DNA from 4 places in the Rhizobium sp. NLR10b genome. Region 1 is predicted to be linked to each of the others. Evidence: riboswitches for the same ligand, from Rfam matches in the RefSeq annotation. Region 1 holds a riboswitch; each other region holds the start of a gene.
What was found. A riboswitch is a leader RNA that binds a small molecule or an ion and turns the genes downstream of it on or off. The one in region 1 is predicted to bind cobalamin.
Positions count from the first base shown of each region.

Region 2: another riboswitch for cobalamin. It lies ahead of nrdH (glutaredoxin-like protein NrdH); the one in region 1 lies ahead of HJB91_RS10690 (CbtB domain-containing protein).
Region 3: another riboswitch for cobalamin. It lies ahead of bluB (5,6-dimethylbenzimidazole synthase); the one in region 1 lies ahead of HJB91_RS10690 (CbtB domain-containing protein).
Region 4: another riboswitch for cobalamin. It lies ahead of cobU (bifunctional adenosylcobinamide kinase/adenosylcobinamide-phosphate guanylyltransferase); the one in region 1 lies ahead of HJB91_RS10690 (CbtB domain-containing protein).

Region 1 is NZ_JABDWV010000005.1:355,773-357,966, forward strand. Features, by position in the region: gene HJB91_RS10680 (bifunctional diguanylate cyclase/phosphodiesterase) at 1-77, opposite strand, end outside; gene HJB91_RS10685 (histidine phosphatase family protein) at 555-1,109, opposite strand; cobalamin riboswitch at 1,166-1,316, shown strand; gene HJB91_RS10690 (CbtB domain-containing protein) at 1,342-1,551, shown strand; gene HJB91_RS10695 (CbtA family protein) at 1,662-2,194, shown strand, end outside.
Region 2 is NZ_JABDWV010000029.1:7,748-9,941, reverse strand. Features, by position in the region: gene HJB91_RS29450 (heavy metal translocating P-type ATPase) at 1-248, shown strand, start outside; cobalamin riboswitch at 634-860, shown strand; gene nrdH (glutaredoxin-like protein NrdH) at 1,123-1,344, shown strand; gene nrdI (class Ib ribonucleoside-diphosphate reductase assembly flavoprotein NrdI) at 1,358-1,771, shown strand; gene nrdE (class 1b ribonucleoside-diphosphate reductase subunit alpha) at 1,750-2,194, shown strand, end outside.
Region 3 is NZ_JABDWV010000012.1:150,576-152,769, reverse strand. Features, by position in the region: gene HJB91_RS20520 (HAMP domain-containing methyl-accepting chemotaxis protein) at 1-779, opposite strand, end outside; cobalamin riboswitch at 1,102-1,289, shown strand; gene bluB (5,6-dimethylbenzimidazole synthase) at 1,331-2,020, shown strand; gene HJB91_RS20510 (DUF2865 domain-containing protein) at 2,024-2,194, opposite strand, start outside.
Region 4 is NZ_JABDWV010000002.1:419,753-421,946, forward strand. Features, by position in the region: gene HJB91_RS04555 (chloride channel protein) at 1-61, opposite strand, end outside; cobalamin riboswitch at 288-685, shown strand; gene cobU (bifunctional adenosylcobinamide kinase/adenosylcobinamide-phosphate guanylyltransferase) at 1,017-1,538, shown strand; gene cobW (cobalamin biosynthesis protein CobW) at 1,545-2,194, shown strand, end outside.

The DNA.
Region 1 (2,194 bases):
AGGAGCCAGAGGGTAATCCCCAAACCGACGATCGACATGCATTGCCTTCCGGCTCTGCTCTGGAAAAACACCGGCATTATGCCTTCTCCAACTCCACCCGCGCCGAGATATCACGAAAGTCTGAAATGTTCGTTGAAACCAGAAGGCGAATTATCGGAGGGGGCGGTTTGCGGTGAGCCGCCGGCAGACGGATAGCGTTGCGATGCGGCCAGGACCGGCACTGCGGCTGTTTCGCCGGTCCCGTTCAGGAAGAATGTTGCTACAGGTGATTGGGCCGAAAAGATGCCCAGAAGAACGAAGGCGAGCGTGCTGACGCATCGCTCGCCTTTTCCAGTGCTTCAGGCGGTGACGATCAGCAGCGGAACGCTGAGGATGAGACCGGCCAAAACCGTGAACGTGGCGACGCGCATCAACCGCAGGCGCCGTGTACGCTCTCCACTCCAATCATATGTCATTCTTCCATCTCCTTGGGACAAGGAAGTAGTCCCCGCAAAACCGGGTTCAACAGCAATGACGCGATTTGCTTGTGCAAGGCTGGATAAAATAAGGAATCTCTAATGCTGGAAGCGCAGCGACCAGCGGCTTCCGTTGCTGGTCATCCGAAGGATGGCGAGTGGCTCGACGTCGCTCAGCCAGAAGGAGGAGGGTGGCGCCTGAAGCACGTGGGCGACTGCAGCCCGGATGACGGCCGCGTGGCTGATGGCGATCACGTGACCGCTTCGGGCGGACTGGGCATCCATCCAGCCAGCGACGCGCTTTCGCAGGTCGAAAACACTCTCGCCGCCGTGAGGGGCCACCCCCGGCTCGGTCATCCAGGCCGTGAGGTTTTCCGGCTCTTCCGCCTCGATCGCCTCGATCGGCCTGCCAGCCCAGCGGCCATGGTCGCAATCTCGAAGCGACGGATCAATCTGCGCTTCGAGACGGAGCGCCTCAGCCGTCTGGAGGGCGCGCATGGCGGGGCTTGTGACAATACGATCGGCGTGGGGGAGGGCGGCCATCCTGGCTGCTTCTTCCACGGCCTTTTCTTCCAGCGGTTCGTCGAGCGGAAACTGGGCCTTGCGGTTCGCCGACGTCGCGCCGTGGCAGATCCAGGTGAGGCGCATATTCACGATTGTTCTGATCTCCGATGACGGGATGGGGACGGCCTTTGCCGGCTTCGTGAAGTTTCGTTGACAGTCTCTTCGGCGTGAAGATATAACCGTGCTGTTGCGGGTTTGGAAGCCGGTGGAAATCCGGCGCGGTCGCGCCACTGTGACCAGCGTGTCGAAACTTCTTCACGCTGGAAGTCAGACCCTGCCGCACAACACTCTTTCGACTGAACGCGTCATTCCGGAGGAATACATGTCTGACACCACTTTCGCGCCTGTCGCGGCGCCGGCGCAGATCCCTGTAGGGGAAATCCTTCCCTGGGCGATCTTCGGCGGTCTGCTGATGCTCATCGTTCTTTATTTCGTCGGCACCGAGGAGGGCGCGATGGCGCTGTTCAACGGCATGTATGTGCACGAATTCGTGCATGACGGCCGCCATCTCCTCGGATTTCCCTGCCACTAAAGCGCATCGCGATCTTTCGGATTCGCTTCTCGCGCTTTAGGTCTTTGTTTTACGCATGTCGTTATCGCAAAACCGCTGCACAGTTTTGCGCGACAAGGGGGAATACTGACATGGTTGGAAAGCTTCTGCTTCGCGGCATGCTCGCGGGCCTGATTGCTGGCATCCTCGTTTTCGCGTTCGCCCATACCTTCGGCGAGCCGCTGGTCGATGCGGCAATCGCCTTCGAGGAAGCGAGCGCCCAGGCGGCGGGCGAAGCTGCCGAACCTGAAATCGTCAGCCGGGCCACGCAGGCCGGCCTCGGCCTTTTCACAGGCGTCATGGCCTACAGCATCGCCGTCGGCGGGCTTTTTTCGCTCGCCTTCGCCTTCGTGCACGGCCGCTTCAGCAGCCTATCGGCGCGCGGCACCTCGGCCGTCATCGCCATTGCCGCCTTCGTGGCGGTCGTGCTCGTTCCCGCCATCAAATATCCGGCCAACCCGCCGGCTGTCGGCAATCCCGATACGATCGGCGCCAGGACCGAACTGTTCTTCCTTATGATCGTTGTTTCGCTCGCGTCGCTGATTGCCGCGATCGCGCTGTCGCGCCGCCTTGGCGAGCGCTTCGGTCTCTGGAACGGCGCGATTATCGCCGGCGTCGCCTATCT
Region 2 (2,194 bases), on a different contig from region 1:
CGCTGGAGACCGCGGATGCCGCCGTGCTGCATGGACGCGTCGGCGACGTGGCGCGGATGATCGCGCTTTCCAAGCGGACGATGCGCAATATCCTTGAGAATATCACCATTGCGATCGGGCTGAAGGCTGTCTTCCTGGTGACGACGATCGCCGGCATGACCGGGCTCTGGCCGGCGATCCTCGCCGATACCGGTGCCACGGTGCTGGTGACGATCAACGCGCTCAGGCTGCTTCGTGTACGGGGATGAATGTTTTGCCGGTGGCGGTTTGAAGACCAGCGATTCGGGGCCGGTCATCCGTTAGGTCGGCGCTCAGTTTGCTGACAAGGTCTCATGCTCGGCCTTGTGCCGAGCATCTCACCACTGCAATTATCTGGCAGGAAAGCTCTTATTTTCAGAATGGACCTGGGTGGATCGTCGGCACAAGGCAGCACAAGGCCGAGGATGACGTCGCGGGTTTTGCGTCGTCTATCCGCAGCCTGGCAGCTGGCTATAGGCCAGCCCCACCACGGTCATCTCCAAGCCTGTTTTCGTTAAGCTTTCGTTGTCCATGTTTTTCACAGGAATGCAGCGATTTCAAACCTGCCGTAACGCAATGCACAAACCATCCGTTGACGTGAATTACGATTCGCGTACTATATCTAGTGTTCAAGGTTCCTTCGATTCGTGAGGATCGCGGGCTAAGACGGGAATACGGTGCGCTGCGCCATCATGGTGCGACAATGCCGGAGCTGCCCCCGCAACTGTAAGCGGCGAGCAACTGTCCGATTTCAGGTCACTGGAGCATGATGCTCCGGGAAGGCTGGGGCAGGGTGCTTCGACCCGTGAGCCAGGAGACCTGCCTCGAACGAAACGTCCACGGGCGGGGTGTCCGGAAGGTCGCGTGCATGAAGCGGAATGATCCGTGTCTGTTGCGCTGCCCCGAACGTCCGCATGAGCATTTCGGGGGTTTGAAGTCATGTCGAGAACATCAAAGCCGCCGCCCGTGCACATCCTGCGAGGGATGATGTCGGGCGTTTAAAGCGCCAACTTTGCCAGATCATTATCAAGCGTTGCCCCGGACGTCGCACGGCGCCCGATCCCAGTCCTGTGTCCTGCATTCACTGACATCACGAGGAAGATGATGAGCGTTACCGTTTACAGCAAGCCGGCCTGTGTCCAATGCACGGCCACTTACCGCGCCCTCGATCGCCTGGGCGTCGATTATGAGATCGTCGATATTTCCGAGGATGCCGAAGCGCTCGATCGCGTGCTTGGCATGGGCTACATGCAGGTTCCGGTCGTCGTTGCCGGCGAGCAGCATTGGGCGGGCTTCCGCCCCGACATGATCAGCGCGCTCTCCTGACCGGAGAAAAGCGGTGGGGCTGATCGTCTATTATTCCAGCCGATCCGGGAACACCCATCGTTTCGTCGAGAAGTTGGGATTGCGCGCGACGCGCATTCCCGTCGGCGCTGAAGACATCCACATTCGCGAACCCTATGTGCTGATCTCGCCCACCTATTGTGGGGACGGCGGCCCAGGGATCGTCAAGGGCGCCGTGCCCAAGCAGGTGATCCGTTTCCTCAAAGAGGCGGAAAACCGCTCCAACATCCGCGGCGTGATTGCCGCGGGCAACAGCAATTTTGGCGAGACCTACGGGCTTGCCGGCGACGTCATCTCGAAGAAGTGCCAGGTGCCGTACCTCTACCGGTTCGAGCTCCTGGGAACAGCCGAGGATGTCGCCAATGTCAAAGACGGGATGGGACGATTTTGGACACGGGAACAAATCTGACGCGGGATACAGGCGCAAAACCACTTAAAGCGGCCGAAACACTCGACTATCACGCACTGAACGCGATGCTGAACCTCTATGACGATGAGGGCAGGATCCAGCTCGACAAGGACCGCATGGCGGCCAAGCAGTATTTCCTGCAGCATGTGAACCAGAACACCGTGTTCTTTCACAATCTCCGGGAAAAGCTCGATTACCTCGTGACCGAGGGCTATTACGAGCGGGAGGTTCTCGACCAGTATTCCTTCAATTTCGTCCGCGGCCTGTTCGATCAGGCCTATGCGCGGAAATTCCGCTTCCCGACCTTCCTCGGCGCTTTCAAATATTACACCAGCTATACGCTGAAGACCTTCGACGGAAAGCGCTATCTCGAGCGCTATGAGGACCGCATCTGCATGGTGGCGCTGACCTTGGCGCGGGGCG
Region 3 (2,194 bases), on a different contig from region 1:
TGCTCGGCAGTGACTTGCTCTCTTTCGACCTTTGCGATCGCCTCGTGACGGAAGACCTCCAGCGCACGGGCGAGGAAGCCGATTTCGTCGCCATTCTCCTTGTAGGCGACGGAGGAGGCGAGGTCGCCATTCTGCAGCGCGCCAATTCGTTTGCTGAGGATCCTGAGCGGCCTGCCAACGAGGCTGCGCATGGCGAGGAGGAAAGCGATGACGGCGAGAACGGTGATGGCGGACTGCGTGAGCAGCGAAACGAGGACCTTCTGGCGGACTTCGGAAGTGATTTTTTCGACAGACCAGTTCGTGACGATGTAGCCGGTTGTCTTGCCCGACTTGTCCAGCGGCAGCGGCGCGATAATCGTGACCAAACCGGCGGACATTCCGCTGTCATCGATCGTCGTTTTGTCGGGTTTTGCGCTGAGGCGGGTCGCCAGGTCGGCCGGCGTTGGCAAACCGGAAACGCCGTCGCGGGTCCAGCTGTCGACGGCAGCGAGCTCTGCGTTGAATGCGGCAAATTGCACAAGATCGAGCGAGGGATCGTCACGATACAGCGAATAAGCCTCGCGAACGGCGTTCGCCTTGCCCCATTTGACGCCGCCGGCGGCCAGAGATGCAAACTGCTCCGCATCCTTGGACCAATTTGCGTGGGCGCCGTCAACCAGCGCCCGGGTTTCATACATCCATGTATAGGTGGCCAAGGCGGAAATGCCGCAGAGATTGACGGCAACGATAATCGCCGCCAGCTTGGCTGTCAGGGGCATCGTTTTCAAGAATTGGAACATCCGTGGAGCCTGGAATTGCGGCTCGGTCGACCATCTTCGCGACCGGCACATCAGCGCGGCATCGACGCTGACGGTCACATCACGAGCGCTCATGCCCATGTCGGAGTTTGCGACCCAAAACGCGCAAAGGCAGTGTGGATTTGATGTGTGAATAAATCATAAAGTAGAGGAGGATGGGCGGGCACACAGAGGCTGTTTCCTCCTGCGACCAAAAGATCGCCGAGGAGGGGGTTGTCTGCCCGGTGATCCGCCCCTCGATCAGCCATATGCAGCCGTGGTTTCAGGTTCGGTCTGCGTGCACTTGCCGCCGCGTCGGTTTCCTGAAATAGATGCGCCGTCAGGTGCCCGCCGTCCAGGCGGGAGAATCGGGAATCCGGTGCAAGGCCGGAACGTGCCCAACGCTGTAAGGCCGACGTCTGCCGCTTCATCGCGCCACTGGCTTTTGCCGGGAAGGCTGCGGCAGATGGATGAAGCCAAGTCAGAAGACCGGCCTGGCGAGATAGACCCAACCCGCGCGGACGGCGGGCGGTTGCGTTGTTGGGGATTTGACGATGCGACCCTTTGATGCGGATGCCCTTTCGGCGGCGTCCGGTTTTTCGCTGGCTGAGCGCGAAGCCGTGTATCACGCGATCATGACGCGGCGTGACGTGCGCAGCCAGTTCCTGCCCGATCCGTTGCCCGACGACGTCGTGGCGCGGCTCCTGACAGCCGCCCATCATGCGCCGTCGGTCGGCTTCATGCAGCCATGGAATTTCATTCTGGTGAATAGTCCAGCTGTCCGTGCGCGCGTGCGCGACGCCTTTGCCAAGGCCAACGAAGAGGCGGCGTCGATGTTCGAAGGCGAGCGGCGGCAGGCCTATCGGTCCCTCAAGCTCGAAGGCATCGTGGAGGCGCCGCTCGGCATATGCGTGACCTGCGATCCCACTCGCGGCGGCAGCGTGGTGCTGGGACGGACGCACAATCCGCGGATGGATTCCTATTCGACCGTTTGCGCCATCCAGAACCTCTGGCTTGCGGCCCGCGCCGAAGGGGTCGGCATCGGCTGGGTCAGCATCTTTCGTGAAGGCGACCTGAAATCAATTCTCGGCATACCCGAGCATATCGAGGTGGTCGCTTGGCTCTGCGCCGGCTTTGTCGATCGGCTTTATGATGAACCGGAACTCTCGGTCAAAGGCTGGCGGCAGCGGCTGCCGCTCGAGGAACTGGTTTTCCACGACGGATGGGGACGCAACGACCCTTAGCAATTACTGCTGTTGTGGTTGCGGGCCCGGCGTCGCCGGATTGGCAAGGTCGATCGAGCCCTGGTCGCCAGCAAGGAATTGCGGGCCGACCTGACGGACCTTGTTCTGCGTGGGGTCGTAGGGACGCTCGGGAACGGATGGCTGCGGCGGGACTGCTGCTGCCGCAGTATCTTT
Region 4 (2,194 bases), on a different contig from region 1:
GGCCCGGATCGAAGAAAACACGCAGCGTGCGCAGGCGGCGCCGATCCAATTTCATAAGCATGGCTAGACAACTAGGCGATGAGAGGCCGGGTCAAGGGCGGAGGTGCAGTCGCCTTGCAACGCAATTGCGGCGAAAAGCCGACGGTCGGGTCAAATATTTATGACGTAAGCCGCTGATAATAGACGATATTTCCGGTAGGGTCAGTGGTGTTGGCCGATCTTTTGCGCAGTCTGGAGCTGGAGCGGTTTCGAAGGTCGGTTGACTTCACCCCCCGGCTTGCCTAACCATCCCAGGGATAACGGATGGTTCCGGATCGGCATTTCGCCTTCCGGATGAAAAGGGAATGTGACGGGGCGGACCCACATCGGGCGCATTCATCACAGCCGACCGCGCGACTGTAGAGCGGTCAGGGTCTTCCATCCGGCATCGAACCCTTTCGGCCGGCGGGCTGCAATCGTGCAGGCGGGCGGGATGGGCGGCATGCCGGAAAAGCCACTGGAAATGCATGGTGATCAACCGGGGTCGGACGCCTCTATCTCTACGAATCGTCCACCTTTTCACCGAGGCAGCCGGGAAGGCGAGGCAGATCCGCTGGCACGATCAGGGGCGACCGGACTTCCGGTTCGCCCCGATCGCCGCCGATAACCGCGAGCCAGGAGACCTGCCTTCCGTGCCGGGCGAAAAGCCCAACCCTGGGCAAGAGACCCGCTGCCAGCACGGAGGTTGTTTTGGCTGAACGATTGAATTCAGCGCCGCCTCTGGTGGTGCGCTTGGAAGTTGACTTGCAGATGCCGCCGCCGTCCGGCACGGGGCCGCTGGGAAGGAGTTTCCTTTCCTCCCTCATTCCTGTGCTTGTCACAGGAATCCAGCGGGCCCAAGTCCTTGGGCACAGGAGAATCCCTTCACGGCAGCATAGAATTATTCACGGCGCCGACGCGCCGTGGCTGGATTCCTATGACAAGCACAGGAATGAGGTGGGGCGGGGTACCGCATCCGGTCATAGGACTGTCTGGGCATGACGGCTGCCCCCTCCCACACCCTCATCCTCGGCGGCGCCCGTTCCGGCAAATCCCGTTTTGCCGAAAATCTCGTTATGGCAAGCGGCGACGAGCGCCACTACCTCGCCACCGGCCGTGCCTGGGACGAGGAGATGCAGACGCGTATTGCCCAGCACAAGGCCGATCGCGGCCCTTCCTGGACGACGCATGAGGAGCCGCTCGATCTTCTCGGCGTGCTTGCCGCGATCGACGGCGAGGGGCGCATTGTGCTTGTCGATTGCCTGACTCTCTGGGTGACCAACCTGATGATGGCGGAGCGCGAGATGGCTGTGGAATTTGCCGCGCTCGCTGATTTCCTGCCTGGCGCCAAGGCGCGGCTGGTCTTCGTTTCCAACGAGGTTGGCCTCGGCATCGTGCCTGACAATCGGATGGCGCGCGATTTTCGCGATCATGCCGGACGGCTGCACCAAATAATCGCGGCGCAGGCCGACGAAGTCTATTTCATCGCGGCCGGTCTGCCGCTGAAAATGAAGGGTTGAAGTTCCATGATCCAGCAGAAAATCCCCGCAACCGTCATCACCGGCTTCCTTGGCGCCGGCAAGACGACGATGATCCGCAACCTGCTCACCAATGCCGGCGGCAAAAAGATTGCGCTTATCATCAACGAATTCGGCGATCTCGGTGTCGATGGCGAGGTGCTGAAGGGCTGCGGCGCGGAGAATTGCAGCGAGGACGACATTATCGAGCTCACCAATGGCTGCATCTGCTGCACCGTCGCCGACGATTTCATTCCAACGATGACGAAGCTCCTGGAGCGCGAACAGCGGCCTGACCATATCGTCATCGAAACCTCCGGCCTCGCCCTGCCGCAGCCGCTGGTCTCCGCCTTCAACTGGCCTGATATCCGCACCCAGGTGACCGTCGACGGCGTCATTACGGTTGTCGACAGTGCGGCCGTTGCCGCCGGCCGTTTCGCCGATGACCATGCTGCTGTCGAGGCGGCGCGCGTCGAGGACGACTCGCTCGATCACGAGAGCCCGATCGAGGAGCTGTTCGAAGACCAGCTCACATGCGCCGATCTCATCGTCCTCAACAAGACCGACCTGATCGATGGGGATGGCCTGGGCCGCGTGAAGAACGAAGTCGCCTCCCGCATCGCCCGCAAGCCGGTCATGATCGAGGCCAGGAATGGCGA